2 linked regions of the Thiocapsa rosea genome follow. The protein of the gene in region 2 interacts with the protein of the main gene of each other region in a pairwise test. Links are inferred from orthologs where the notes say so. Each region holds a gene or a part of one and is shown on either strand. Other genes may lie near its edges. The genes, in order: mrdA and BDD21_RS21050.

Region 1 (14,922 bases), 3.3 Mb from region 2 along the record:
GGCCCCGTCGTCCGGCCGTCTACACGATTTCCGGCAGTTGACCGCTTCGTGCCGTATGCAAGGGTTTGATGCGGTTGATGATCTTGGTCATCTGAAGCCTCACCTGCCGGGTGATGACCGCTACGGTCCCTGGAGCACGCCTCGCGCGGCGCTCGACTGCGTTGCAACTCGTTGACGTAGAAGTACTAAGCGCCGCCTCGTTGCGCCTCGCCGGGCACCGCGCGGGACGCACTCCAGGGCCGTTCAACTGCCGGATCTAGGTTAAAAGGGTTAAGGTACTCATGATTTCTGTCCAATCCGACTGGTCCCCGCGGACGGACGACGTTCCTGCCGTACCCGGCCACACGGGATGCGGTCGAGGTCCGCTCTCGACGCAGTCCGAACAGGCGTTTAGTCCTCCCAGCGCCCATGACCGGGAATGGAGACCTGTTTTTCGTTGTAGATGCCCTCGGCGGCGCCGCGGTGGCAACTGTTGCATTGGCTGAAGCTGCCGACCTTCGGGTTGCCCGTCACCAGACGGGCCGGGATCTCGTCATGCTCATGCATGAAGTAACGGGTCTCGGTGATCCGCGGTAGCGACGTCCCATCGGCCTGCACCGATTGATTCGCGCTGACGGCAAAGGCCCGCGAGCGCGAACGCTCGGCTTGGTCGGCCGAGTTGTTGAGCAGGAACGCGGTGATATCGGTGCGGACCTCGTCGGTCAGCGAGGCGTCGTCGCCATAGTGGTTGCTCAACCCGGCGGGACTCATGATCTGCGTCCAGGCATCGCCGGGCAGCAGACCCGGCTGATAGGCCATGTGGCAGGAGCCGCACTCCTCGCTGTAGGTCGCATTCACGACCGGGGCGACATCCGGGCGCGACTTCACCCAACCCCCGCCTTTCTCGCGTTTCTCGTGATCGTCGTCGTCGGAATCGCCGAGGGCCAGGCCGACTGCGCCCAATGAAAGGAAGGCGATGGCCAGCATGGCGATCGTTTTTGTCGATGTCTGCATGGGAGTCAGCTCCTGATTACTGGGTTTCGATATAGCTGATGAAGTCGCTCTTCTCCTCGGGGGTGCATTCGCGCCCGAGGGTCCAACGACAATTGCGCAGCAGCCATTTCTCGACCTTGGCCTGATCCGTCAGACGCTGCGGATTGACCGAGGGCGCCAAGGGCTCGATGGTCTTGTTGGTGACCGCGTGTCGGCCGGGCTTGGTCAGGTCACGGTTGTGGCAGGTCACGCAGCTGCGCGCGGGCGAGCCGTCGGTTTGCGGGTATTCCTTTGTCCAACCCGTGGCGCCCGCCGTCGCGTCGCCGGCCAAGGACGCGATCGGAAGGGCCATCGCGCCGGACACGATGATCAGAATGGCGAGAATCGGTTTCATGTCGCGTTTCATTGAATTTCCTTCCGCTTCAGTCCGGTGATCATGCCGCCGATCAGGTTTTCCCGATGGGACAGGCTGGAGAAGATGACGCCGGCCACGTGGGCGACGATGAGGACGAGCGTGAGATTGGCCATGACCTCGTGGACCTCCTCGAAGAAGTGGCCCCAAGACCCCGGCAGAGCGCTCATCATCGGTGCCAACGGACCGGAGAGTTCTTCCGCGCCGTAGACCGCCAGACCGCTCAGTCCGGTCAAGACGACCGCGACCATCAGGGCGATCACCATGGCGCCCCCGGCCGGGTTGTGGCCGAGATAGCGTGGTGCGCGCAGCCGCAGGGCGTCCCGGACATAGGCCAGGACGTCGCTCGGCTTGCGCACGAAATCGCTGAAACGCGCGTGGCGGGTGCCGATCAGGCCCCAGACCAGGCGCACGGCGATCAGGGCCAAGACCAAGTAGCCGGCCCAGACATGCACGCCGAGGAGGTCGTCCTCGACGATGAAGGCGGTGGCGAATCCGCCGGCCAGCGCCCAGTGGAAGATTCGGACGAGAGGATCCCAGACGCGGACGCGTTCCGGGCTTTCGTGTTGGGTGATCGCCGGTGCGATCATGGCTTCGTTGGTCATCTCATTGCTCTCCTGATCTCTGCGTTGACAAGGGTTCGGCCGCGATCGGTCGTGGCCCGGGTGCAGATTACGAGGGAGAGCCTGACGAAACCCTGTGAGGCATTGTCAGCGAACGGTCAGCTTGGTTCGGTCCATAATGCATCCCATGAACACACTGCGCTTGCGTCGCCGACTCTTGGCCGCCGTCATGGTCTCGACCATGGCGCCTGCAATGTCCCTCGCGGGCCACCGTGGAAGCGAGGGCGCCGATCGTCATGATCACGACCGCGCCAGACAGGCGCTGCAGCAGGGCGAGGTTCGATCGATCGCCGAGATCCTGAAGCGAGTCGAGGCGCAGGTGCCGGGCGAGGTCATCGAGGTGGAGCTCGAGCGCAAGCGACGCTCCGGAGAAACGCGCTGGGTCTATGAGATCAAGCTCATCGCCCCGGACGGGCGACTGCTGGAGGTGTTGGTCGACGCGCCGACGGCGGAAATCCTTGTGGTGGAGGAGGACTGATGCGCCTGCTTCTGGTCGAGGACGACACGCGTCTTGCCGAGGGCCTGATCGCCGCACTGACGGGTGCGGGTTTTGTCGTCGAGCACGAGACCGACGGCGAGGTTGCCTGGTTCAAGGGCGATACCGAGGGCTACTCGGCCGTGATCCTGGACCTTGGACTGCCGAGCATGGACGGGCTCTCGATCCTGCGCAAATGGCGGGCGAACGGGCAGCGTTTTCCGGTACTCATCCTGACCGCGCGAGGCGATTGGCATGAGCGGGTCGAGGGTATCGACGCCGGTGCCGACGACTATCTGCCCAAGCCTTTCCGGATGGAGGAGCTGCTGGCGCGTCTGCGCGCCCTGGTGCGCCGGTCCGCCGGTCAGGTCAGCGCGGTGCTCGTCAACGGCCCGCTCGTTTTGGACACTCGGCGGATGGCCGTGACGGTCGAGGGTGTCCCGATTCATCTCTCCCCGCAGGAATACCGTCTCGTCAGTTATCTGATGCAGCATGCCGGCCGCGTCGTCTCCCAGCTCGAGCTCACCGAGCAGCTCTATGCCCAGGACTTCGAGCGCGAGTCCAACGCCGTCGAGGTTTTGGTCGGACGCGTGCGTCGCAAGCTCGGGGTCGATTTGATTCAGACGCGGCGTGGGTTCGGGTATTTGGTCGAGGATGCGTATTGAACCGCGTCCGGCCCCGCCGCTCTCTACGCGCCCGCCTCTGGATCGGAGCCGCACTTTCCATCACGCTGGCCCTGGCGGTGGCCGGTCTCGGTCTGCTGACCCTCTTCGAGCGCCATGTCGAGCGGCGTATCGGCGAGGAGCTGCGCGCGCAGCTCAACCAGCTTGCTGCGGCGATGACCATCACGCCGGAGGGGGAGGTTCAGCTCGCGCGTGAGCCGGCCGACCCGCGTTTCGCTCAGCCCTTGAGCGGGCTCTATTGGCAGATCGACGGCCCGGCGCGGCCGGGGTTGCTGCGCTCGCGCTCGCTCTGGGATCATCTGGTCGAGTTGACCGACGACGACCTGGATCCGGGCACCGTCCACGCCCACGAGGTCATGGGTCCGGACGCGCAGCGCTTGTTGGTGCGCGAGCGTCGGATTCGCCTGCAGGCGGCCGGCGGGCTGATGCCCTTGCGCCTCATGGTCGGGGTCGATCGGGCGGAGTTAATCGCGGCGCGGGATGCCTTCGCGGCCGACATGCTTCCCTATCTTGCCCTCATTGCACTGGTCTTGGCGCTGGCGACCTTCGTTCAGATCCAGACCGGTCTTGCGCCGCTCGACGCGGTGCGACGCGGTCTCGGCGAGATTCGCACCGGCCGGGCGCGGCGGCTCGCCGAGGGCTACCCGGACGAGGTCATGCCGCTGGTCGGCGAGGTCAACGGGCTCCTCGAGGCCCGAGAGCAAGCGATCGAGCGCGCGCGGGCCTGGACCGCAGACCTCGCTCACGGACTCAAAACCCCGCTGAGCGCGCTGGTGGCCGATGCACAGCGCCTACGCGAGCAGGGCAATGCGCCGCTGGCCGATGATCTGGAACACTTGGCGATGGGGATGCGACGGCGGGTCGAGCGCGAGCTGGTGCGTGCCCGGTTGCGCTCCGGGGCCGACATCCATCAGGCCGGCGCCGATGTGGTCGAGACCCTTCACCGACTGCTGCGCACGCTGCAACGCACCCCGGAGGGCGCGCGCCTCGACTGGCAGCTGGTCGCACCCGCGCAGGCCCGGGCCGCGGTCATCGGCGACGATGTGCTGGAGCTGCTGGGAAACCTGCTCGAGAATGCAGCCAAATGGGCGCGGACCGAGGTGGATATCCGGGTGAGCGTCGGCGATCGCATCGAGATCGATATCGAAGACGATGGTCCCGGTGTCCCGGCGGAGCAGACACCGCGGCTCGGCGAGCGTGGTTTGCGTCTCGACGAGCGCAGAGAAGGCAACGGCCTCGGACTCGCGATCGTGCGGGATGTCGTCGACGCCTACGGCGGGGTGCTCGACTTCGCGCGCGCGCGCACAGGAGGACTCTCTGTCCGGGTCCAGCTGCCGCGGGATCAGTCCGAATCATTCTCAGCGGATTCATGAGCGTCCGCAGCGCTTGGGTCAGCGGCCGTCCCGCTGGATGTCGCTTTCGAGCGGTTTTCCCGGATCTCTTCGCTGAGCTGATAGACGGCCATCGCGTAGAGGTTGCTGTGGTTGTACCGGGTGATGGCGTAGAAGTTGCTGAGCCCCACCCAGTATTCGTCTTCGACCCCGTCGAGCCGGATCAGGCTCGCGGGGACGTCGGCCGACAGGGTCTCGTCCCACGCGACCCCCGCGGCGCGTAGGTCGCCCGCGGTCGTGTCGGGCAGGGCGGGGCTCTTCTCGACCACCGTGATCCCGGCGGGGACGCCGGAGCGCAGCTCCGCCGCAAAGGCGACCGGCTCGCCGGGGCGCCATCCGTGCTGTTTGAAATAATTGGCGACGCTCCCGACGACGTCCGCGTTGCTGCCCCACAGGTCGCGCCGACCGTCTCCGTCGAAGTCGATCGCATAGTTGCGATAGCTCGAGGAGATGAACTGTGGCTTGCCCATCGCCCCCGCATAGGAGCCGACGGCCCCGAGCGGATCGAGCTGCTCTTCGCGACTGAGCACGAGAAACGCCTCCAGCTCCCGGCGGAAGAAGGTCGCCCGCCGTGGATAGGAGAACCCGAGCGTGGTCAGCGCATCGATCACCCGATGCTTGCCCACATTGGCCCCGTAGTTGGTCTCCACCCCGATGATGGCGACGATGATTTGCGGGGCGACGCCGTAGTCGGCCTCGACGCGCGCAAGCAGATCGGCGTTCTCGCTCCAAAAGGTCACACCGCCGGCGATCCGCGCGGGCGTGACGAACAGCGCCCGATAGTCGCGCCAGGGTTTGGCCTCGTAGGGCCGATTCATGGCGTCGACGATGGCCTGACTGTAGCGGGCATTCGCCAGCACGCCTTCGAGATCTGCCGAATCGAACCCGTGGCGCTCGACCATCTCGCGCGCGAACACATCGGCCTCAGCGGCATAGCTGGCCGGCTCGGCGTGCAGCTGCGACGCGACGAGCGCCAAGCATCCTGCGACGAGGCATCTTGCGAAACACAACTGACGGGCGACGGGCATGGAAGGCACCTCGTTGAATGGTGTTGACGTCGGACGCGACACGTCGCGCGAAGCGCTCCCGCCGGGGCTGCGCTCATCGACGCGTCGCATGGGTCGGGCCGCTGCCGAGACTCTCCGTACCATCGCAGGCGTCACCCGCGAGAGCGTATACGATGGGTGTGTATCCCCATGATGATGCCGAATCCAACCATCAGGGTCACCATCGAGGTGCCGCCGTAGCTGATCAAGGGCAGCGGAACACCGACAACCGGCAGCAAGCCGGTGACCATCCCGGTGTTGACGAAGACGTAGACGAAAAACACCAGGGTCAGAGCACCGGCCAAGAGACGCCCGAAGCGGTCTTGCGCCCGTGCGGCGATGACCAGACCGCGCAGGATGATGAAGAGATAAAGGGCGAGCAGGGCCAGGATCCCGGTAAACCCGAACTCCTCGCCGATGACCGCAAAGATGAAGTCGGTATTGCGCTCGGGCAGGAACTCCAGATGCGACTGGGTGCCGTTCAGCCAGCCCTTGCCGTCGATCCCGCCCGAGCCGATCGCAATCTTGGACTGGATGATGTGATAGCCGGACCCGAGGGGGTCGGACTCCGGATTCAGGAAGGTCAGCACGCGATCGCGTTGATAGTCGTGCAGACCGATCCAAACGAGCGGCGTCACGGCGGCGGCGACGGCCGCGAGCGCGAGGATCATGCCCCACCCCATGCCGGCCATGAAGAGCGCCACCACGCCCGCACTGGCGACCAACAGCGCGGTTCCCAGATCCGGTTGCTTGGCGATCAGCACGACCGGGATCAGGGTCAGCACGGCCGAGAGGACCACCCACACGAGCTTCGGCGGCAAGGCACGGGCGCTGAGCAGCCAGGCGAGCATCATGGGCACCGCGAGCTTCAGAAGCTCCGAGGGCTGAAAGCGCACGAAGCCGAAATCCAGCCAGCGCTGCGCCCCCTTGCCGATATCCCCGAACAGAAGCACCGCAATCAGCATCGCCACCCCGACCCCGTAGAGCAGCGGCGACCAGCTGCGCAGCCGCGCCGGGGGGATCTGTGCGACCGCGATCATCAGGGCGAAGGCAACCCCCAGCCGAATCAACTGCCGCTCGACCGCGACGGGATCCTGATCGCTCGCGCTGAAGAGCACCATCAGGCCGAAACCGCACAGCGCCAGCAGGGCCACCAGCAGGGGGGCATCCAGATGAATCCGTTGCCACAGACCGCGATGTCCCCGATACAACGCGTCATCCGGAAAATAGCTGCTCGATCTAATCGCCACGCTCGCCTCCGACATCGGTCAAGACGGTCGCGCCGCCCAGGTAGGCATCCATGATGCGACGGGCGACGGGCGCCGCGGTGGCGCCGCCCCCGCCGCCGTGCTCGACGATGACCGCGATGGCGATACGCGGATCTTCCACCGGCGCGAAGGCGACGAACAAGGCGTGGTCATGCAGGTGCTTGGGGAGTGTCGCGGCATTGTAGCGTTGGTTCTGGCCGAGGCTGAAGACCTGGGAGGTCCCGGTTTTGCCGGCGATGCGGTACTCGGTGCTGCGGATGCGCCGGGCGGTGCCGGATTCCACGACCTTGGCCATGGCGTTGACGATCTGGTCCCATTGCTGTTTCTCGCCGAGCTCGATGGTATGCGAGAGCATCGGCAGCTGCTCGGCCGCGGGCGCACCGGGAGCCTGTGCCGCCCGCGCCACCTGCGGACGAATCACCTTGCCGTGATTGGCGACCGCGGCCGTGGCGACCGCCAGTTGCAAGGGTGTCGCCAGGAAGGACCCCTGACCGATGCCCACGATCAGGGTCTCGCCCGGAAACCATGCCTGCTTGCGAACCCGTTGCTTCCATTCGCGCGACGGCATGAGTCCGCCCAGCTCGCCGGCGACATCGATCCCGGTCAAGGACCCGAAGCCGAAGTCCGAGAGAAACCCCGAGAGTCGGTCGATCCCCATCCGGTTGGCCAGATCGTAGAAATAGACGTCGCACGACTGCACCAGCGCCTGCTCGAGGTTCACGGCGCCGTGACCGCCGCGGCGCCAGCAGCGAAACCGATGCGAGTGTCCGGGCAGACTGAATGCGCCCGAGCAATAGGTCGCGCGTCGCGAGGTCGTCACCCCCGCGGCAAGGCCGGCGAGGGCGACAAATTGTTTGATGGTCGAGCCCGGCGGATACTGTCCGCGCACCGCTCGGTTGAACAAGGGCTTGTCCGGCGAGCTCAACAGGGCCTGATAATCGGTTTGACTGATCCCTTCCACGAACAGATTGGGGTCGAAGCTCGGGTTGCTCACGAGGGCCAGGACGCCGCCGTTGCGTGGATCGATGGCAACCACGGCCCCGCGCTCCTCGCCGAGCGCCTCTTTCGCCACCTGCTGCAGGCCGATGTCCAGATACAGATGCAGATCCTTGCCGGAGACCGGCGGGCGGCTCTCGAGGGTCCGGATCACCCGGCCGCGGGCGTTGACCTCCACCTGCTGGTAGCCGACCTGCCCGTGCAGTAGCGCCTCGTGAGCCTTCTCCAAGCCGCTCTTGCCGATGAACTGGCTCCCCGCATAGTTACTCTTGTCGATGCGGGCGAGCTCCTGCTCGTTGATCCGTCCGACATAGCCGAGCACATGAGCCGTGTGCTCGCCGAGCGGATAGGTGCGCACCAGCTCGGCGCGGATGTCCACGCCGGGAAAGCGGTGCCCGTCGACCGCGAACCGCGCGACCTCCGCCTGGGTCAGATTGAGCCTGATCGGCACGCCCTGGAAGCGCATGCGTTGACGCTTCTGACGCTCGAAGCGGTTGCGATCCTGTGGCTCGATCCGGATCAACCGGGAGAGTCCCTCGATCGTGGCCTCCAGGTCGCCGACCTTCTCGATCGTGATGTCCAACGAGAAGGACGGGTGGTTGTCGGCGAGCAGCACGCCGTTGGCGTCGTAGATGAGTCCGCGTGCCGGCGGCAACGGCTGGACCTTGACCCGATTGTCGCGGGACAGGACGGTGAAATGGTCGTGTTGATCGACCTGCAGATGGACCAGACGCACCACGACGAGCGACAAGGCGGCGATCGCGAGCAATCCGGCGATGAGCGCTCGGATCGAGACGAGGCGGGCCTCGCGTTTGCGGTCTTCCAGATTCGCTTCGAGCATTAAACCGCGCTCGGAGTGACGGTCGAGGTCGGTGGGCGGATCTTGCCTTTGCGGGTCCCATCAGCCTTGGAGTCGGCGCGGTTTAAGGATGTCAAATTCAAAATCATATATTTTTTAATATTTTAAACCGCGCCGACTCCAGAGGTCGACAAGTCCGGCGGGGCCGATCCCATCCAAGAACCTCGCGTACCGCGCCGGGCGCGGTTTAGACCAAACCGACACGGCGTCCGAGATCGCTTAGGATCACGAAGAGCCAGGGCCAGAGCAGCAGACCCAGCAGGGTCGACACCCAGTAGACCAGGGAGGGTATCGGCTGGCCGGTTGCCGCCACGACCCACAGGTTGAGCAGCCGCTCGACCAGCAACAGGACCCACACGAAGAGCGACTGTTGCCACAAGGGGAAAAGTCGGATCCGTTGATGCAGCTCGACCGCGGCATAGGCGACGAGCGAGAGCCCCAGCGCATGCTGCCCGAACAAAGATCCCGAGGCGACATCCAAGGCCAAACCCGCGGCGAAGGCCGAAAAGACCCCGAAGCGCTCGGGCACGGTCAGGCACCAATAGAGCGTCACGAGCGCGACCCAGGGTGGCCTGAAGGCATCGATCCCGGCCGGCATGGGCAGGATGGAAAGGAACAGGGCGACCAGCACACTGGCGAGGATCAGCCAGCCGCCGCGCGGCGGAGCGTCGGTCATCGTACGGCGCCTTTGCGCGTCTCGGCACTCGTTTCGGCGCCCGGCTCGGCGTCGGTGAGGGCTTGCTGGCGCATCTGCGGATCGAGGGTCCAGACCAACAGGACCTCGCGGCTGCGGTCAAGCCGGGCGGTTGGCTCGGCCAGCACGGTGGTAAAGGGATTATCCGGATCCTGACGCACCGTCGTGACCCGCGCCACCGGGTAGCCCGGCGGAAAGCGCTCGCCCATCCCCGATGTGACCAGCAGATCGCCCTCGCGGATATCGGCATTCTTGGGGATGTAAAGCAGCTCCAGCTCCTGTCCCACGCCTGACCCGGCGGCGATGCTGCGCAGACCGTTGCGATTGACCTCCACCGGGAGTGAATGATCCGAGTCGGTGATCAGCAGCACAATAGACGAGAAGGGATTGGTGCGGATCACCTGTCCCATCACGGCATTGGCATCCAACACCGGCTGCCCCACGAAGACGCCCGAGCTTGTCCCTTTGTTCACCATCACCAGCTGCCGCGAGGGCGTGAGATCCACCGCGAGGATCTCCGCGATGAGCACCCGCTCGCCGATGTTGAACGACGAGCCTAGCAGGTCGCGCAATCGCATGTTCTCGGCCTCGAGCGACTCGAACTGCTGCAGGCGAGCCTTCAGCAGCAGGTTTTCGCGATTCAGTGCGGCATTCAGGGTCCGCAGCTGTGCTGCGTCCGTGAGCTGCTCCTGCGTGGAGCGGATGAGTGCGGACGGCACGTTCACGGCCAAATGCAGCGGATGGGCCAAAACGGACAATAGCGAGCGCACGCGGTCGAGATGGTCGAACCGGTGGTCGGCGATGATTAGGCCCAGCGCGCATACCACAGCCAGGGTGACCCGGAGGGCGGGCGACGGACCGCGAATGAACAGCGGTTTGATGGGATCACTCGGTCGTAAAGAGATCGATTCCTCGTGCGTCGATCATCTCGAGCGCCTTGCCGCCGCCGCGCGCGACACAGGTCAAGGGATCTTCGGCCACGACCACCGGCAGCCCCGTCTCTTCCTCGATCAGACGGTCGAAATCGCGCAGCAGTGAGCCGCCGCCGGTCAACACGATGCCGCGCTCGGCCACGTCCGAGCCGAGCTCGGGCGGGGTCTGCTCCAAGGCCATCTTCACCGAGCCGACGATCGCCGCAAGCGGTTCCTGCAGGGCTTCGAGGATCTCGTTGCTGTTGAGCGTAAAGCTGCGCGGGATACCTTCTGCGAGATTGCGCCCGCGCACCTCGATCTCCAGCACCTCGTTGCCCGGAAAGGCCGAGCCGATGCTGTGCTTGATCCGCTCGGCCGTGGCCTCGCCGATGAGGGTGCCGTAGTTGCGCCGGACGTAATTGATGATCGCGTCGTCGAAGGTGTCGCCGCCGACCCGGATCGATGCCGAATAGACGATGCCGTTGAGCGAGATGATGGCCACCTCGGAGGTGCCCCCGCCGATGTCGATCACCATGCAGCCACGCGGCTCGTGGACCGCGAGTCCGGCACCGATCGCCGCCGACATGGGCTCTTCGATCAAAAAGACCTCGCGCGCCCCGGCCCCGGCCGCCGACTCCTTGATGGCGCGACGCTCGACCTGGGTCGAGCCGCAGGGCACGCAGATGAGCACGCGCGGGCTGGGGCGAATCATGCGCGACGCATGCACCTTATGAATAAAGTACTGGAGCATCTTCTCGGTGATCGTGAAATCCGCGATCACACCGTCCTTGAGCGGGCGAATCGCCGTGATGCTTTGCGGCGTACGACCGAGCATCAGCTTGGCCTCTTCGCCCACGGCGACGACCGTCTTGCCTCCGCCTTTGCGCTCGTGACGGATCGCGACCACCGACGGCTCGTTGAGGACGATCCCCTGGTCACGCGCAAAGATGAGCGTGTTGGCCGTACCCAAATCGATCGAGAGATCGTTCGAGAAGATTCCACGAAGACTTCTGAAGAACATCAGGTGCGTACCTTGCGGGAGAAAGAGGAGATCGCCGGCTCTCCCGCGGGCATCCTGGATCAGGATCCTCCGGGAAATCCATCGGAAAACGGCGAGCTAATCTAACAACGCAAGGGAGGATCGGCAAGGCGGGTGTTCACGACAAGACCGAAGCGCTCGGATCGGCGGCCGGCCCCGTTCGGATTGCCGGCGAACGCTGATGGTGCAGCACGGCAGATGTTTCGAGACCGCTTGTTGTCGTTGTCGTAATCGTGGTCGTATCGATGGTCGATTACGACAACGACAACGACAACGACAACGAAAATAATTTCGGACGGTCTCGGATTCTCCGCGCCGCTCCGCTAGCTTTTCGGCGGGACGTAACCCTCGGGCATCTCCGCGCCTTCGCCGAAGAAATATTTATCCATCTGCTCTTCGAGAAATTTGCGTGACTTGGGATCCATCGGACTCAGGCGATTCTCGTTGATCAGCATGGTCTGGTGGCGCAGCCAGTCCTGCCAGGCCTGCTTGGACACATTGGCGTGGATGCGCTTGCCGAGTTCGCCCGGATAGGGCGCCCGATCCAGGCCCTCGGCCTCGCGGCCGAGCTTGACGCAGTGAACCATGTGAGTCATGAGACGTCTCCGTGTGGTTGCGCACGAACGGGCGGTTGCGCTCGGCCGGCTAGAAAGTGGTCCAGGATGCCTTTCACCGGCGCGGGCGTACCGAGAGAAGCGAGATCGGCACGGTTCAGCCAGCGCCGATCGGCGTCGTCGGCAACGCGAGCGGGTGTCGCGTCGAGCTGCACGAGTGCGATCCGGATATCCAGATTGAAGTGGGAGAAGGTGTGACGGCGTGCCCCGATCATTTCAACCCGCGCGGGCGCAACACCGAGGCGAGCGAGACACCAGTCGCGCGGATCGGCGTCCGGCGCAATCTCGGGCAGACTCCAAAGTCCGCCCCAGATCCCGCTCTTGGGCCGACGCTCCAGCAGGATCTCCCCGGCCGGATCGACGAGGATCAGCATCAGGGTTTCGCGCTCCGGCGGGTTGCGGCGCGGGCGGGGTGTCGGGAGCTCGGTCTGACGGCCCGAGCGGCGCGCAACACACCGCTCCGAGACCGGACAGCGCTCGCAGGCCGGGGCGCGACGGGTGCAGAGCGTGGCGCCCAGATCCATCATGCCCTGGTTGTAGGCGCCGACCCGGTTCGCCGGCGTCAGCCGCTCGGCCAGTGTCCAGAGCCGATCGAGGACAGCACCTTGGCCGGGCCAACCCTCGACGCCGAAGGCACGCGCGAGCACCCGCTTCACGTTGCCGTCGAGGATCGGATGGGGCTGGTCCAAGGCGAGCGAGAGCACCGCACCGGCCGTGGAGCGGCCGATGCCGGGGAGCGCGAGCAAGGGCTCGATCGTTGCGGGGAAGACGCCGCCGTGCAGATCGCGAATCAGACCGGCGGCACGATGGAGATTGCGGGCGCGGGCGTAGTAGCCGAGCCCGGACCAGAGGGCCATCAGGCGATCCTCCGGCGCCTCGGCAAGGTCCGCCACCGTCGGAAACTGCGCGACGAAACGCTCGAAATAGGGGATCACGACCGCGACCTGCGTCTGCTGGAGCATGATCTCCGAGACCCAGACCCGGTAAGGCGTCGGGTCGCGCTGCCAGGGCAGGTCCTTGCGCCCGTGCCGATCGAACCAGCCGAGCACGGCCTCGCTGAACCACACCGAGGGGCCTGCGCTCATCGCCTCTCCCCATCCTCGGTGCGAGGAGACGGGGCTGTCGCCTTCACGATCCAGCCTCTTCGCGCGCCTGTCCGCAGTTCCAGCAGACATCGAAATCGCCGTCCACGGACTCTTCGCAACCGCTGCAATACCAGGTTGCGGTGCTGCTCGGACGCCGCGCATCGGCCTGAAATCGGCTGAGCAGCTCGCGGCCGCGTTCGAGGTCGTCGTCCTCCACGAGCCAGAGCGTAGGACCGATGTCGGCAGGCAAGCCACCCGCGGCACCCGCGAGATAGTCGCCCAAGATGACGGCTTCGACGAGATGCCGATCCAAAAAGTCCAACAGGAGTTGGGCCTCGATGCGATCTCGGGCCTGATAGAGTCGTTGCATGGGGCTACGGGACCGGCATGATCGCCGCGGAAGCGGGGTGCAGAGCGGGGGAAGATGGAGCGGGTGATGGGAATCGAACCCACGCTATCAGCTTGGGAAGCTGAAGTTCTACCATTGAACTACACCCGCTTTGATGGGTTAGTGTAGGCGCTGCACGCCGCGCAATCAAGAAGGGCCGTGGATGCGCCGAACGCCGAGCTCACTCGTAAAGTGAGCATCTCACTCTGGACGCGGTTTAGATCAGGCATCCATCCCGTACATCCCCTCGATCTCGTCGCGATAGCGTGTGACCACCATGGCGCGCTTCACCTTCATGGTCGGCGTCAGCAGGCCGTTGTCGATGGACCAGGGCTCAAGCGTCAGGGTCACGCGCCGGATCTTGGCATACCCCGGAAAATCGTGTAGCGCCGAGCGTATCCGCTGGAGGATCAGCTTGTTGAGCCGAGCGTCGCGCAGGCTTTCCGAGCGCTCGGGATCCAGGCCATGCTCGCGCGCGAGTCCGGGCCAGAGGTCTGCGTTCAACACCAACAACGCCGTGAGATAGGAGTGCCCCTCGCCGAGTACAACCACCTGCTCGAACAAAGGGTCCATCGCGATCGCCATCTCGAGGTCGGCGGGCGGGACCTTCTCGCCGTTGGACAAGACCAGAATGTCCTTGAGGCGTCCGGTGATGTAGATGTGTCCGTGCTCCAGACGCACCTGATCGCCGGTGTGCAGCCAACCGTCATGCGTCAGCACCCGGGCGGTGGCCGCGTGGTTGTTCCAGTAGCCGAGCATCACGTTCTCGCCCTTCACGAGCAGCTCGTCCTGTGCCCCGATGCGCAACTGAAGCCCACGCAGCGGCACACCCACGCTTTCCGGGATATTGTCGTTGAGCGGATTGAAGCTGATGACGGGACTGGTCTCGGTCAAGCCGTAGCCCTGCAGCAGGGGCAATCCCAGACCGATGAAGGTGTGCGCGACCGGGGCCGGCAGGGGCGCACCGCCACTTACGGCGACACGCAGCGCTCCACCGAGCTTGGCGAGGACTTGATCGGCGACCTTGCGGCGCAGCAACGGCCAGAGCAGCATCAAAGGGTGCCAGCCGCCGCGCCCTTGCGCACGCAGAAAGGTCCGCCACCCCGCGGCGACGGCGAGCCGGAACAGCCAGCGCGCAGGCGCCGGGCGAGCCTCCAACTGGTCCTGGATGCGCTGGTGGACCCGCTCGAAGACCCGCGGGACGGCGATGATGACGGTGGGACGAATACTCTGCATATCCTCGGCGAGCTGCGCGATCGAGCGCGCAAAGGCAACCGTTGCTCCGGCCATCATCGGCAGGTAATAGCCGCCCGTGCGTTCGAGCATGTGGGACAGCGGCAGAAAGGAGAGAAACCGATCTTCCTGATAGCAATCGATCACGGTCAGTGCGCCATGGGCGTTGCCCAGGATGTTGCGGTGGCTGAGCATCACGCCCTTGGGGCGCCCGGTGGTGCCCGAGGTGTAGA
Region 2 (14,994 bases):
TGGCGACCTTCCCCACCGAGCGGCCCGTTCCCGCGGATGTCAGTCTAGTGGACCTGGATTACGACGGCTTTATGGATGTCGCCTATGCCGCGGACACGGGCGGCAACCTGTATCGCATCAACTTTATCGACCCGGTCACGGGCGGCGCGCTGGCGCCGGACGCTTGGCAGATCCTCAAGGTGGCACGGACTCAAGGCGGCTCGCGAAAGTTTCTCTACGGACCTGCGGTCATGGCGTATCGCAACATGGTCTATCTGGCCTTGGGATCGGGTAACCGAGAGCGGCCGTTGGAGACCAATTACCCCTATACGTCTCGTGTTCAGGATCGCTTTTACGTGTTTCTCGACAGGCCAAGGGAGGATCCGGCCGATGTGGCAACGGGAACCTATCCGTTCAATCTGGATGACGTGAACCTCATGCTCAATCAAACGGTGAATCCCGGATGCGACGCGGCCGGCGTGGTTACGGATACGGTGCAACGGGGCTGGTTCATGGATTTCCCGAACCGCGGTGAGCAGACGGTGACGAATGCGATCATCGTTGCCGGCATGGCGACCTTCAGCACCTCCCGACCCGGCGGAGCGGCTGTCGGGGTCTGCGCACGGCCGATTGGCATCGCCGCCGGCTACTGGGTGAACCTCTTCAACGGTTCAGGCGCAATCGGGGTGGCCGAGACCTGCGGCGGGACGCGCTCTCGCGAACTGGTCGGCGGCGGCCTGCCCCCGGCACCCGTGCTCGCAACCGTGCCGATCGACGGCAAACCCACCATGGTCGTCATCGGCGCGCCCCCACGAGACGGCTCCACCGGCACACCCATCAGCCCCCAGGAGATCAAGCCCGCCATCACACACAAACGCACCCGCCTCTTCTGGAGCAGCGACGTCGATCGCTAAGCACCCCGAAACGTAGGATGGGTAGAGCGAAGCGAAACCCATCCTTCAAGCTCCAACATTGCCGGTCAGGAATCGCTAGAGCTCAGCGAAACCCATCCTTACAAACTCCAACATCGCCGGACAGGAATCGGTAGAGCGCAGCGAAACCCAACCCGCGCAGCCCACCGGATCGAATCCGCTCAGGCTCAACTCTCCTCCAAATCCAGATCCTCCAGATCACCACCGCCCCAATCCTCCGAATACACGCCCAACCGAACACAACGATGGAACGACGAATAAGGCCAATCCTTAACCCTGTCGACAAAACCGTGTTTCACCGGATTGTAATGAATATAGTCAAACCTTGTGGCATAACCTCGATCGTCGCGGACCGTATGCTCCCAGAAACGTCTTTGCCAAACGCCTCGCTCGTTCTTTCTGCGCCGGCTCGCGGTGATTATTTCATCTGCCGGAATTGCCGTTGAAAAGGCTGATTTGATCTGTCGCCAACGGAGACTGTAATCGCTGTCTCCTTCCGGCAGGGACCAGAGACAATGGAGATGCGAGGGCAGGATCACGATCGCATCGATCTCGAATGGGTGGCGGGTGCGGACAGTGCGAAAGGCGGAGCGTAGAGGGTCGATGTGATCGGTGAGGAGGGTTCCTGCGTGATCTGCGAGGCGGAGGGTGAAGAAGTAGACGACTCCGGGGACTCGGCAGCGGCGATAGTTGGTCATTCGGGGTGTTTCGTGTTGAGCGGGGCGGGGAGTGCTGGGGTTGGGTAAGTATACACGAGGTGGTGTTTTTTGTGGTGGGGTTGCTGGGTTTCGCTGTGTTTTAGTTGTTTGTGCGTTGGCGCGGGGAGGATGGGTTTCGCTTCGCTCTACCCATCCTACGGTTTGTGTTGTTATTGGGCGCGTTTGGCGGCGCGTTTTTCGTCCCATTCGGTGAGGAGGTCCCAGGCGACGGGGACGATGAAGAGGGTGAGGAAGGTTGCGGTGGCGAGGCCGGTGACGAAGGTGGATGCCATGGAGCCCCAGATGACGGAGTAGCTGGGGATGCCGAGTGCCATCGGCATGAGCCCCAATGTCGTGGTCAGGGTGGTGAGGACGATGGGGCGCAGGCGCAGGCGCACGCCTTCTCGAATGGCGGCGTGGCGGTCGAGTCCGTCGCGGTAGCGTTGGTTGATGAAGGCGAGCAGGACCAGCGAGTCGTTGACGACCACGCCGGTGACGCCGACGATGGCGATGAAGCTGTTGATGGTGAAGAGCGATTGGGTGACGACCTTGCCGAAGACGATTCCGATGATGGAGAACATGACCGCTGAGAGGATGATCAGCGGCTGGGTGTATGACTTGAACTGGGTTGCGAGGATGAGGTAGATCAGCAAGACGGCGAGGCCGAAGGCGCGCGCGAGACTGTCGAAGGAGCGTTGTGTTTCTTCGAATTCGCCGCCGAACACCAGTGTAGCCCCGGGGTAAAGGGCGCGCAGCTCCGGATACTGAGCACGCACCCAGGCGGTGACCTGAGCGGAGGAGATGGCTGCGCCGGAACGGATATTGGCCGTGACGGTGAGGCTGCGTTGGCGTTGATAGCGTTTGAGCTCGCCGGGCTGGACCTCGGCGATGGGCTGGACGATGTCGCGCAGCAGGACCGGTCCGGAGGGGTGCTCGAGGACCGGGATATCGAGCGCGGCTTCGGGTGCATCCAGGTAGGCGGGGTCGACGCGGAGTTTGAGGTCGACCTCTTCGTCGCTCAGACGGTACTTGCCGATGTAGCGCCCGTCCAGGACCGACGCGGCCATGCGTGCCGCATCACCCGCAGTGAGGCCGAGCTCACGCGCACGCGACTCGTCGACGGCAAGCCGAAAGACACGCGAGGGGACGCCGCGATCGTCCTGAAGATCGACCAGATCGGGGCCGAATTCGGGATGATCGCGCAGACGCTGCAACAGGTCCGCACTCAGGCCCCGCACGGACGTTTCGCTCGATCCTGCGATCTGGATGTTGACGTCCTTGCCGGTCGGCGGGCCGTCCTTCTCGGCGCGGACCCGGATCTTGACCCCGGGCTCGGCGAACTGCTCGATCAGGCGTTCGCGCATCCGGTCGAGATGCGCGAGCGGGTCGTCGAAGGCTTGATCGGACTTGCTCGGCAGCGCGACCATGACGGTGCCCAGATGACGGCCGGGCTCGTCCTCGTAGTCCTCGCTGACGGTGAAGCCGGCGAAGCCTGCGGCTGAGCGTGCGTAGCCGGGGCCGTCGGCCATGATGAAGCTGGCGATCGCCTTGACGCGCTCGTGGGTCTGCGCGATCGGTGTCTCGGGCGGGCCTTCGACGAAGGCGTAGTAGGTGGTGTAGTCGTCCGGGAAGAACTGAATCCGCACCAGGGGTGCAATGCCGGCGATCGAGACGCCGAGGACGGCGATGGCTGTGATGAAGGCTACGAGCACCACGGAGAGGCTCAGCACCCGAAAGCGCATGGTGACCCCGATCAGGCGCTCGGTCATGCGCCGCAGAAGGCGCATCAAGCGGTTCTCCCGCTCGATCTGTTTCGCGCTTTGACCGGCTGCATGTGCCTTCGGACGCGGTCCGAAATCAAGGTAATGCAGGGGTAGGATCAACAAACACTCGAACAGCGAAGCGACGATGGCGAAGCTTACGGCCTTGGGGATGAGCGCGAAGAACTCGCCGGTGGAGCCGGTCATGATGAGCATCGGCAGGAAGGCCGCAACGGTCGTTGCGGTCGCGGAGATCACCGGCCAGGCGACCTCCGCGGTGCCCTCGATGATCGCTTGCTCGATGGGTTCGCCGTCCTGGACATGCCGGTAGATGTTCTCCACGACCACGATGGCGTCGTCGACGATGATCCCGGAGACCAGCACGAAGCTGAAGAGGGTGATCTCGTTGAGCGAGTTGCCGGTCAACTGCATCAGAACGGCGGTGACCATGAAGGAGAAGGGAATCCCGACGGTGACCAGGCCGGCGTTGCGTATCCCCATGAAGTACCAAAGGATCAAACTGACCAGCAGGATCCCGATGATCATGTTCCAGCCGAGGGTCTGGATCGACTCCTTGATGTAGGTCGTTGAATCCTGGGTGAGGACGACCTCGATCCCTTCCTGCTCCAAAAGGGGCGCGACCTCTTCGAGGATCGCCTCGGCCGCGGCGTAGATCTCCATGGCGTTGCCGCCCTTGGCCTTGAGCAGACGCAGGGCGACACCGTCCTTGCCGTCGGCGGAGGTGATGACGCCCGGGGTGCGATAGCCGAGGGCGGCGTCCGAGATCAGGTCGTCGACGGTGACGAAGGAGCCGTCGGCGTCGCTGCGCACCACGGTGGACACGACCTGATCACGCGTGCGGAAGCGCTCGTCCACACGCACCATGTACTCGCCGGTGCCGTCGCTGAAGTCGCCGGCCGGGAGGGTGACGTTGGCGTCCTGCAGGGCCGCGGCGACCTGATCCAGGCTCACGCCGTGTGATTTGAGCTTCCAGGGATCGAGAAAGAGGTGGAACTCGCGACGCTGCTCCCCGTCGAGCTTCACCTCGGTGACCCCGGGGATCTGGGCCATGCGGATCTGCAGCTCTTTGGCGATCAGCGACAGGGCGCGGTTGGAGCGATCGCCTACCAGGTTGACCGCGACGACCGGGAGCCAGAAGGAGGTGCGGATCAGGTCGAAGCGCGGCGGATCGACGCCCTCGGGAAAACGTTCGAGGATGCTGAGGACCCGAAAGCGCAGCTCGTCGTAGAGCGCGCCGTAATCGGTATCGTCGCGAAACTTCACGACCAGGGTCGAGCGCTCGCGAACCGAGTTGGCGCGGATGAACTCGACATGCTCCAGCCCGTCGAGCGCCAGCTCGATCTCACGTGTCACCAAGGCTTCGACATCGCGCGGGGAGGCACCCGGATAGACCGTGGTGATGATGACCTTGCCGAAGTTGACCTCGGGATAACGCTCGGTGGGCAGGGCATCGAGCGCGAAGACGCCCGCGACGATCATGAAGACGAACAGCAGGTTGAAGAGAACCCGCTGCCGTAGGGTGAAGCGAACGACGGCGCGCACGGCTCAGCGACTCCCGACCATGCGAACCCGATCGCCGGGCTTCAGCCCCCGGGCCGTGACCCTGACTAGATCCGGGTTCAGCGCGTCGGGTCCGAGCGGCAGCGCCGAGACCCGCTCCCCGCTCTCGCGAATGATCCAGGATTCCTCGTAGCTGGAGTCGATCGCGGAGGGCGGGAGACTGACGGCGCCCGTGGCCTCGGGCAGGCGCAGGCGCAGACGCATGCGCAGTCCGCCGCGGGCAAGTTCGACCCTATCGGTCAGGGCGAGCTCCACGGCGATCTTGCGGGTCTCGGGGTCGAAACCGGGGTTGACGCGGTGGATCCGCGCCGGGATGGCACGATCGGCTGTGTTGCCGACATCGATGGCCTCGAGGGCGAGATCCGAGCGCGTCTGCTCAAGGGCAACGAATTGCTCCGGGGTCAGCGCAAAGGGGACTAAGAGGGTCGAAAAATCCGCGGCACGTCCGACCGTTTCGCCGCCGCGCACCCATTGTCCGAGCTCGACATTGCGAGCGGTGACCGACCAGCCGACGGGGGCCGAGATGGTCGCGCGCACGAGCCGCTCTTGGAGCATGCGCCGTTTGACGTCCAGCGCTCGCGAGGCATGGCTGTTGTCGCGCAGGGACTGCTCGAGCGTATCCAATTGGGAGGCCGAAGCGCTGTTTTGACGCACCAGCTCCCGAAAACGGGTGACCTCGCGTTGATCGTAGTCGACCTGCGAGCGCAGACGCTCCTCTTGGACGGCGATCTCTTCGAGATCGAGCTGCAGGAACGTGGTGTCCAGTTGAGCGAAGCGGCCGCTGTCGTCGATCCGGTCGCCGACATCGGCGAAGAGCACTTGGACCCGTCCGTCCGTTTCCGCGACTAAGGGTGCTTCGGCGAGGGCGCGGGTGAATCCCACGAGTGCGATCTCGCGCATCGCGGGGACCGCGGTGACCAGGGTCGGCTCGGAGATGTCGGCGGCGACACCCTCGAGTGCGGCCATCAACAGAAAAGCCGCGGACGCGGCGAGTCGACGAACGCTCATGAGACGTGCGATTTCCGCAGACAGTATCGCGTCGGCCCCCGGCCCGAAAGGGCACCGCGGGGGGTCGAATCCGGTTCGCGCTTCACAAACTCTCTCCTGCCGTGTTCGTCACTGCGGCCATAAAACGGAATGTGGCGCAGAGCGCCGCGGGGCATGCGTGACACCGCGGAGCGGGTGTCACGCGCTTTTGCTAGGTTTTGGGTGGCCGGTCGAAATAACGAGGCCCTCCAGCCCCTGTTTGCCCTCTCGGGTTCCCCAACCAGACGCGAAACTCCGGCCGCACGCCCAGGTACGCCGACTTCAGTCGGCACCCAGGGTACGCCGACTTGAGTCGGCACCCAGGGGGCGGACTTCAGTCCGCCGCGGTGGCGCGCTCGGGCGACTGAAGTCGCCCGTCCCCGGGAGCCGGATGAATCCGGCGTACCCGGGCAGCCGCGGGCGTCGAGCTGAACACTGCCGATGTGGCCGAAACGATGATCGAGGCCAATGCCCCGACGCCATCGGACTCGCCGACGACGCTCTGATGAGCGGATCGGGTGCAGCGCCCGGTCGAGCGCGGCAGGCTCGGAGAGCCCTAGTGTATACCGAGCGCACGTGGGTTTTTCGCCGCATCGCAGGCCCCGCGCACGCCGGGCCTGCGTTGCGCCACCTCGCCGAGGATGGGCTACGCCTCGTCGGTGGGTCTTGGCCCCGATCCGCGCGGAACTCACCCTGCTTTCCGAAAAACTCACGGGCGCACGGTATACAATCGCGTTCGACAACAATGATGAAGAGACTTGCAGCGCCCGGGAGACATCCGCGTCGACCGGGCGAGGCGGGCGGAGGGGCACTTGAACCGAAAGTCCGATAGCGCGATGCCGGGATCCGGCGGAGGTGTTGTGCAGCCCGGGAACCGCTCGACGGTCCGAAGGCCCTCGGCGCGTGTCGCACGCAACAAGCATCGCGGCGATCGGCGTTCGTCACGGCGCAGCCGCTCCGTTTTCGGTTGGTTTTTCGGATTTCTCGGCGTCTTGGGCGCGCCCCTGCAACTGCTTGCATTGGGTCTGCTCGGCGCCGGTATCTTCGTGTCGGTCCATGCCCCGGAGCTTCCGAGTGTGGAGAGTCTCCGCCAGGTCAAGTTCGAAGAGCCGCTGCGGGTTTTCAGCAGCGACGGGGGGCTGATCGCCGAGTTCGGCATCGAGCGCCGCCGGCCGGTGGCCTACGAAGACATCCCGCCGCTCGTGGTCAACGCCTTTCTCGCGACCGAGGATGCGCGCTTCTTCGAGCACGGCGGGGTGGATGCGATCGGCATCGGCCGCGCCTTGCTGAGCTTCGCCTCCACCGGCACCAAGGCCCAAGGCGGCAGCACCATCACCATGCAGGTGACCCGCAACTTCCTACTCAGCTCGGAGAAGACCTTTCAGCGCAAGCTCGCCGAGGTCTTGCTCACGCTGCAGGTCGAGCGGACCTTGACGAAGGATCAGATCCTGGATCTCTATCTGAATCAGATCTTTTTCGGCCATCGCGCCTACGGCATCTCAGCCGCGGCCGCGCTCTATTACGACAAAGAGCTTGACGAGCTCACCCCTGCCGAGGCGGCCATGTTGGCGGGCATCCCGAAGGCGCCGTCCAGCAATAACCCCGTCACCAATCCCGAGCGCGCTCTGGAGCGACGCGACTACATCCTCTCGCGCATGCTCGAGCTCGGTCAGATCGACCGGGAGGAGTACGAGATCGCGGTCTTGACGCCCGATATGGCCCGATTGCATCGCCGCCAGCCGGATCTCGATGCAGGTTACGTCGCGGAGATGGCCCGACAGACGGTTGTTCAGCATTACGGCGAGGAGGCCCTCAGCCAAGGCTTTCGGGTGACGACCACGGTCGATGCGCGGTTGCAGCGTGCCGCGCAGGCAGCGGTGCGCCGGGCGTTGCGCGATTACGACCGACGCCACGGCTATCGCGGCGCCGAGGCCAAGATCGACCTCGACGGCGCGACGGATGCCGACATGGACGCCTATCTCGAGACCGTCACGCGGATCCCGGACCTCACGCCCGGGTTGGTGACGCGCGCCTCCAGCGGCGAGGCGGAGATCTACATCGGGTCCGGGCGTCGCGTCGCGCTGGGCCTCAAACAGATGGCCTGGGCACAGGAGTTCCGCAACGCGAATTGGCGCGGCCCCCGGCCGAGACGGGTGACGGATGTCCTCGCGGTCGGCGATCTCGTTCGACTCCTGAATGACGGGGCAGGGCAAGACGGGACGAGGCAGGACGGGACGGGGCAGGACGGCGAGGGACTTTGGGAGCTCGGGCAGACGCCGGGCGTCTCCGGGGCCTTGGTCTCGATCGCGCCGCAGGACGGTGCGGTGCGTGCCTTGGTGGGGGGCTATTCCTTCAATGCGAGCAAGTTCAACCGAGCGGTCGACATGCGCCGTCAGCCGGGGTCGAGCTTTAAGCCCTTCGTCTTCGCCGCGGCGCTTCACGAGGGCTGGACACCGGCGAGTCTGATCAAGGACGAGGCGGTGCAGCTGACCGGTCGGCAGGACTGGAACCCGCGCAACTCCGATCGCAAGGAGTTGGGGCCGATCCGGATGCGGCGTGCCTTGGCGCTCTCGCGCAACCTGGCCGCCATCAATCTGCTGCAGAGTGTCGGTTTGGAGGATGCCCAGACCTACATCCGGGCATTCGGATTCGATCTGGATGCCATGCCCTTGGGTCTTTCGATGGCGCTGGGGACCGGCGAGATGTCGCCGATGAAACTCGCCGAAGGCTATGCCGTGTTCGCCAACGGCGGTTTCCACGTGACACCTTATTTCATCCAGCGCATCGAGAGCGGCGACGGGCAGGTCCTGTTCGAGTCGCGCGCACCGCGATCCTGCTCGGACTGTTGGTACCGCTACGGCGATGCGTCCGCACGGGTGCAGGGCCTGGAGGCCGGTCCTGCGGCCTCGCAGGTGATCGACCCGCGGATCGCCTATCAGATGACGTCGTTGCTGCGCGAGGTGATCGAGACGGGCACGGGAACACGTGCTAAAAACATGAATCGCAAGGATATCGTCGGCAAGACGGGCACGACGAACGACGTGCGCGACTCTTGGTTTGCAGGCTATCAAGCCGACTTCGTCACCGTTGCCTGGATGGGCTTCGACGACTTCGAGAAGCTCGGCCGAGGCGAGGAGGGCGGCCGGGCGGCGCTCGGGATGTGGGTCGATTTCATGGGCGCCGCACTCGAGGATCTCCCGATCGCGAAGCTGGATCCGCCTCCCGGCATGGTGCAGGTGCGTGTCGACCCGACCCGCGGGACCGAAACCAAGGCCAAGAGCGGTATTCTCGAGATGGTGAACGAGGAATTCAGCAAGGCCCTGCTCGGCCCCGAGCCGGTCAGGATCGCCGGCCCGACCAGACCGGCCGATACCTCCGTGCGCCGATCCGCGCCCCGGGTGATGGACGACCTGTTCTAAGCCTAAACCGCGTCCCGAACCATATTCGATGTTTGGTGTGGACCTCAACGGTTTTGGAATTCAAGAGGTTGGATCTGGACGCGGTTTAGAAGATGAAAGAAATACAAATTCACGAACTGCCTCCGCACGCGCCGTAGGGTAAGCGCAGTAGGGTGGACAAGCGCAGCGCAGTCCACCAGCGCCGCCGCGGGCTTTGGTGGACTTCGCTCTCGCTCGTCCACCCGACCGAATGATCAGCTTGGGAGGGTGGGTTTCGCTGCGCTCTACCCATCCTCGTGTTTCGGTTTTTGAATCTTTTGATTCTTGAACCGCGTCAACCGCCGAGGTTGTTGGATCCGAGACGGCCGGAGTTCATGTCACCCAAGCACATCGCTCCAGACGCGGTTCAGTGCCGGTTCAACAGGTCATCTGTGCCATCCTCGGTTGTCTCTGCAGCTTCATGAAATCATCGCGAAGGCTGCGTAAACGCTTGTTCAAGCGATCCTGTTGGCTGGCGTCGAGGGTCTTGCCGAGGCTGACGAAGAGCTCGCCGATCCGCTCGCCCAGGACTTGTCCCCCTTGCTCGAGATCCGGCGGCAGATCGCTGAAGTCGACGAGCCAATCTGTGAGGAAGCGCTTGATCTCGGGCTCTGGGGCCTTGCCCCGGATCAGCGCCATCAAGCGCTCTCGTTTGGCGGTGCGATACTCGACCAGGCTTGCCTGGGTGTCGGGCATGCGTCCGGTCACGTCCATGACGATCGCCTGTTGCTCCGCATTCAGCCGGCCGGTCCAGTCCTCGATGGATTTGACGTAGCGTCGGGCGCGTTTCTCTTTCTCGCGCGTGGTGCTGCGCTCCGCAATCTCGGCGCGATCCTCGGCCGCTTCTTTGCGGAAGCGCTCGTCCAGGCGCTCGATCTGTGCAGGGGTCAGCTCGGCCAGAAGCGGTGCGGCGAGGTTCACGGCGAAACGCGCCTGGCGCCTGTAGAGATCTCGAAATTCGCCGGTGAGGCAGGCCATGTTGCTCGCGTCGAAACCCGCCTCGCTGGCCGCGAGGATGTGATCGAAATAGGCCGCGAGATAGGGCAACTCCTCGGCGCGATGACGGGTCAGCTCGGCGCCGAGAAGGGGCTCCCAGCGCTTGAGCTGAGCCTGCTCCAGGTCCAGGTAGTCTTTGGCATAGGTCTTCACGAGAAAATCGCCGGTGTTGTAGGCGATGCCGATACGGCTGCATCCCGCGAGCGTGAGGGCGATCGCGACGAGGGCCGCGGCGAGGCGGATCGGGAGAAAGATTCGGGGCATATCGAGTGTCGTCTGATTGAGGTTGATTTGGGTCGAAAGACAGCGCAGACGTGAACCTTAGCAGCCCGCGCAGATGCTGTCCGCGGTTGGACGGCGCCGAGGCCGAATGGATCCCGCCGGCGAGGTGTGCGTCTTGTCCTGATGCGCGTTGCCCCGACCTTGGCGGGACACACACGTTTCGAGACGCAGGCGCATCGCATGGATTCTCTTTCGGATCTGCTCGTCCGATTTCCGCATTCGGGCGAGGTGGCGTGGATCGGCCGACGGCCGGCACGACGGGCGGAGATGATCCACTGCACCGAGGTGACGGTGTTGGCCGGGCGCGGCCTCGAGGGCGATCATTACGCAGGCCGATCGGGTTCGCGCGGTGTGACCCTTCTGCAGGCCGAGCACCTCGCGGTCTTGGGTGCGCTCTTGCGCCGGAATCCGATCGACCCCGCATTGCTGCGGCGTAATTTGGTCATCTTTGGTGTCAACCTCCTGGCACTGAAAGGCCAACGATTTCGCATCGGGACGGCGGTGCTCGAAGGAACGGGTCCGTGCCCGCCCTGCTCGCGCATGGAGGACGCATTGGGTCCCGGAGGCTACAACGCCATGCGTGGTCACGCCGGCCTGAACGCACGGGTGATCACGGGCGGGATCATCCGGCTCGGAGATGCCGTGGTTCCATGCCTTGCCGAGATCGACCGAAAGGAGATTTTTCCGCGATGAGATGCCCATTCGCCGCTCCGTTCAAGATCCAGTCCGGAGGACTGATCGGCCTGCAGCGTCTGCTCGGGGAGTCCGATGCAGATGGACGCCTGTCCGATATTGCCGATCTGACAATACGCGCGTCCGCGCACTTCGGCGGGGCCGATCGCATCCCCTATGCGGCGATGGTCGACGATATGACGGCCTTCAAGCTGGAACGGCGCGCGGGGCGTCGTCGATGATGACGGCCAAGTCCACAAAGCCGTCGTCGTCTATCGCTTGTCGCCTCTCGGTGTGTCGCCGGCTCTGCCAAACGGGCCTCGCCCTCCTGGTTCTGTTACTCGTCTGGCCGGGTTCGATCTCGGCAAACCTCGTTACGACCGAGAATGTGACGGCCCGCTTGGTCGCGGAGCGGAGCGAGATTGCGCCGGGCGAGACGGTCGATCTGGCCCTGGTGTTCGAGATCCGACCGGGCTGGCACACCTATTGGCGCAATCCGGGCGACTCGGGCGATCCGCCGCGTGTTGAATGGACGCTGCCGGAGGGGGTTGAAGCCGGTCCGTTGAGTTGGCCGCGACCCGAGGTGATCCCGGTCGGGCCTTTGGCCAATTACGGGTACTCCGAGCGCGTCGTTCACCTGATCGCCCTCTCCGTGCCGGCTGATTGGCCGATCGGCGAGCCCGTGCGTATCCGCGCGGATGCCGACTGGCTGGTGTGCGAGGAGCACTGTATCCCGGAGTCGGGCCGCTTCGATCTGACGCTTCCGACCGGAGCCGGAGCCGGGGCCAGACCGGGTCCGATCGATCCGGCGCAGGCGGAGTTCTTTGCCGCCGCCCGCGTGGGATTGCCGAACGGGCGAATCGAAGGTGCCGCGCTCGGTGTCGCGGGCGCGGGGCTTGGTCTCGTCATCCCGTTGGATGAGCTTTCCGAGGAGATCGACGGGGCCTGGTTCTTCGCCGGCGAATGGGGCCTGATCGAGCACGCCGCGGAGCAGCCCTGGCGACTGCTCGACGGCCACCTGCGGATCGATCTGTTGCCCGGTGCCTTGTCGGACCAAGCCGCGCCCGATGGGTTGCTGGTGGTTGCGGACGCGCTCGGAGAGGTACGCTCCTACGAGGTCGCGGCGGTGCGTGGACCGCTCCCCGAGGAGGTTGCTCGGGATCGACCGATCGGGTTGCCGCTGGCATTCGCCTTCGCCCTGCTCGGCGGCCTGATCCTGAACCTGATGCCGTGCGTCTTTCCGATCCTGGCGATGAAGGCATTGAGTCTGGTCAATGGCCTGTCCGGGCAAGGTCCGGAGGCGGCACGCGAGCGGGTTCTCCACGGCGTGGCCTATACGACGGGGGTGCTCCTGTTCTTTGCCGGCCTTGCGGTCCTCCTGTTGGCCCTGCGCGCCGGTGGTGCCGCCGTCGGTTGGGGTTTTCAGCTCCAGTACCCGCCCTTCGTCGTCTTCATGGCCTACGTCTTTTTCGTGATCGGGCTGAGCCTCTCGGGCGCGGTCACCCTCGGCGCGCGGCTGATGAGCTTGGGTGGCGCCCGAACGGGATCGGGCACCGCGGGTGCCTTCGGCACCGGCGCCTTGGCGGCCTTGGTCGCCGCACCCTGCACCGCGCCCTTTATGGGCGCCGCCTTGGGCTATGCCGTCACCTTGAGCTGGCCGCTCGCGTTGGCGATCATGCTGACCCTGGGGTTCGGCTTGGCGCTCCCGTTCCTTTTGTTGTCGCTGGTCCCGCAGTTGGCCCGTCTGCTGCCCAAGCCGGGAGCCTGGATGGAGACCCTCAAGCAGGCGCTCGCCTTTCCGATGTTTGCGGCCGCGGCCTGGTTGGTCTGGGTCCTGAGCGTGCAGACGGGATCGGCGGGGGTCGCGCTGGTACTGGGCGGTCTCGTTCTATTGGCCTTCGCGCTCTGGTTACGCGAGCGCACGCGAGGGCTGCCCTCGGTGCGGCGGCGCTGGGGTCTCGCCGGGACCTCGGCGGCGCTGATCTGCGCCTTGTATCTTGGGGTGGCAACCGATCGACTGACGGCACCGACGCTGTCGGAGGGCGAGGTGTCCGCGAGCGGTCTCGCGAGCGAGCCCTATTCGCCGGAGCGTCTCGCTGCGGCGATTGATGCGCGCCGACCGGTCTTCGTCAACATGACGGCTGCATGGTGCATCACCTGTTTGGTGAACGAGCGCGTCGCCTTGAGCGCGTCGGACGTCGCGCGCAGCTTCACGGATGCCGGTGTGCTGTATCTCAAGGGCGATTGGACCAACCGCGACCCTGCGATCACCGCCTATCTTGCCGATCACGGGCGCAACGGCGTCCCGCTCTATGTCTTCTATCCGGCCGACGGGGATCCGCAGGTCCTTCCGCAGATCTTGACCGAGGACATGGTGCTGCGCGCGATTCGCACGTCGGCACCGGGGTCGTCCGGGCGCGATGGATGAGTCGAGCCCGAGGCGTCGCGTCTGCGTGATCCCGTGCAGACGGATGATTGATCACCCACCAGAGAGAAGGAGAGAACCATGAAGCACGCTTTTCGGAACACCCTCGTCGTAGGCGTTGTCGCCTTGGCCGCAACACTGGGCTTCGGCGTCGCTGTCGCGGCCCCGAAGATCGACGCTCCGGCACCGGATTTCAGCGTCGTGGACACTGCAGGCGAGACCTGGACCCTCGGCGGTCTTGTGGGCAAGAAGGTCATCCTGGAGTGGACGAATCACGATTGCCCGTTCGTAGTCAAACACTACGCCTCGGGCAACATGCAGGCCCTGCAGAAGGAGGCGACCGAAGCGGGTTATGTCTGGCTGTCGGTGATCTCCTCGGCCTCGGGCAAGCAGGGGCATGTGAGCCCGGCGGAGGCCGATGACCTGACCGACAGCCGCGGTGCTGCGCCGACTGCTGTCCTGCTCGATACCTCCGGGGCCATGGGTCGCGCTTACGATGCCAAGACCACGCCGCATATGTACGTCATCGATTCCGAAGGGAACCTGGTGTACATGGGCGGCATCGACGATAAGCCGACGAGCAATCAGGCTGATATCGCGGGTGCGAGCAACTACGTGCGTCTCGCCATGGCCGATCTGGCGGCAGGCAACCCGGTGACCACCCCGGTGACTCGGCCCTACGGGTGCTCGGTGAAGTACTGATGCGTCGGCTTTGAATCTGGCGGGCGGGACTGTAGACTTCAGCGTTTTCCCCACCCCCAGCGTCAAGAGGTTGTCCAGTGGTCGCCCCCGAGCCCGAATTTCACCGCATCAAGCGGTTGCCGCCCTATGTCTTCAACATCGTCAACGAGTTGAAGGCCGAAGCGCGAGCCCGGGGCGAGGACATCATCGACTTCGGGATGGGGAATCCCGACCAGCCGACCCCGCAGCACATCGTCGATAAGCTGGTCGAGGCGTCGGTCCGCAAGGACACGCATCGCTATTCGGTCTCGCGCGGGATCCCGCGACTGCGCCGCGCTATCTGTCATTGGTATCGCGATCGCTTCGATGTCCATCTGGATCCGGACAGCGAGGCGATCGTGACCATCGGCTCCAAAGAAGGACTTGCCCATCTGGCGCTCGCCACGATGGGAGCCGGTGATTCGGTCCTGGTGCCGAATCCGGCCTACCCGATCCATCCCTACGGATTCATCATCGCCGGTGCGG

Evidence for each region.
Region 1: the proteins of BDD21_RS21050 (region 2) and mrdA interact in binary tests that used the Escherichia coli proteins (3 or more experiments, as listed by UniProt). The link is inferred for Thiocapsa rosea from one-to-one orthologs.

Annotation. Positions count from the first base shown.
Region 1 is NZ_RBXL01000001.1:1,475,259-1,490,180, reverse strand. What follows is about bases 6,275-9,232. They hold mrdA (penicillin-binding protein 2), read right to left. Parts: upstream 8,708-9,232; coding sequence 6,842-8,707; downstream 6,275-6,841. Other genes in these bases: mreD (rod shape-determining protein MreD), read right to left, coding at 8,913-9,232; rodA (rod shape-determining protein RodA), read right to left, coding at 6,275-6,852. In the rest of the region: BDD21_RS06855 (diheme cytochrome c), read right to left, coding at 391-993; BDD21_RS06850 (DUF1924 domain-containing protein), read right to left, coding at 1,010-1,324; BDD21_RS06845 (cytochrome b/b6 domain-containing protein), read right to left, coding at 1,375-1,989; BDD21_RS06840 (PepSY domain-containing protein), read left to right, coding at 2,135-2,485; BDD21_RS06835 (response regulator), read left to right, coding at 2,485-3,147; BDD21_RS06830 (sensor histidine kinase), read left to right, coding at 3,144-4,538; mltB (lytic murein transglycosylase B), read right to left, coding at 4,508-5,584; more of rodA, read right to left, coding at 5,716-6,274; more of mreD, read right to left, coding at 9,233-9,401; rod shape-determining protein MreC, read right to left, coding at 9,398-10,285; BDD21_RS06800 (rod shape-determining protein), read right to left, coding at 10,305-11,351; BDD21_RS06795 (oxidative damage protection protein), read right to left, coding at 11,693-11,965; mutY (A/G-specific adenine glycosylase), read right to left, coding at 11,962-13,068; BDD21_RS06785 (putative signal transducing protein), read right to left, coding at 13,112-13,438; BDD21_RS06775 (AMP-dependent synthetase/ligase), read right to left, coding at 13,679-14,922. UniProt on the Escherichia coli protein: Catalyzes cross-linking of the peptidoglycan cell wall. Responsible for the determination of the rod shape of the cell. Is probably required for lateral peptidoglycan synthesis and maintenance of the correct diameter during lateral and centripetal growth.
Region 2 is NZ_RBXL01000001.1:4,736,662-4,751,655, reverse strand. Bases 6,652-9,681 are described here. They hold BDD21_RS21050 (penicillin-binding protein 1A), read left to right. Parts: upstream 6,652-6,968; coding sequence 6,969-9,395; downstream 9,396-9,681. Outside these bases: BDD21_RS21070 (pilus assembly protein), read left to right, coding at 1-893; BDD21_RS21065 (REP-associated tyrosine transposase), read right to left, coding at 1,079-1,609; BDD21_RS21060 (efflux RND transporter permease subunit), read right to left, coding at 1,780-4,932; BDD21_RS21055 (efflux RND transporter periplasmic adaptor subunit), read right to left, coding at 4,936-5,958; BDD21_RS21045 (DUF6279 family lipoprotein), read right to left, coding at 9,792-10,673; BDD21_RS21040 (MOSC domain-containing protein), read left to right, coding at 10,872-11,384; BDD21_RS21035 (hypothetical protein), read left to right, coding at 11,381-11,605; BDD21_RS21030 (protein-disulfide reductase DsbD family protein), read left to right, coding at 11,752-13,791; BDD21_RS21025 (thioredoxin family protein), read left to right, coding at 13,870-14,490; alaC (alanine transaminase), read left to right, coding at 14,568-14,994. UniProt on the Escherichia coli protein: Cell wall formation. Synthesis of cross-linked peptidoglycan from the lipid intermediates.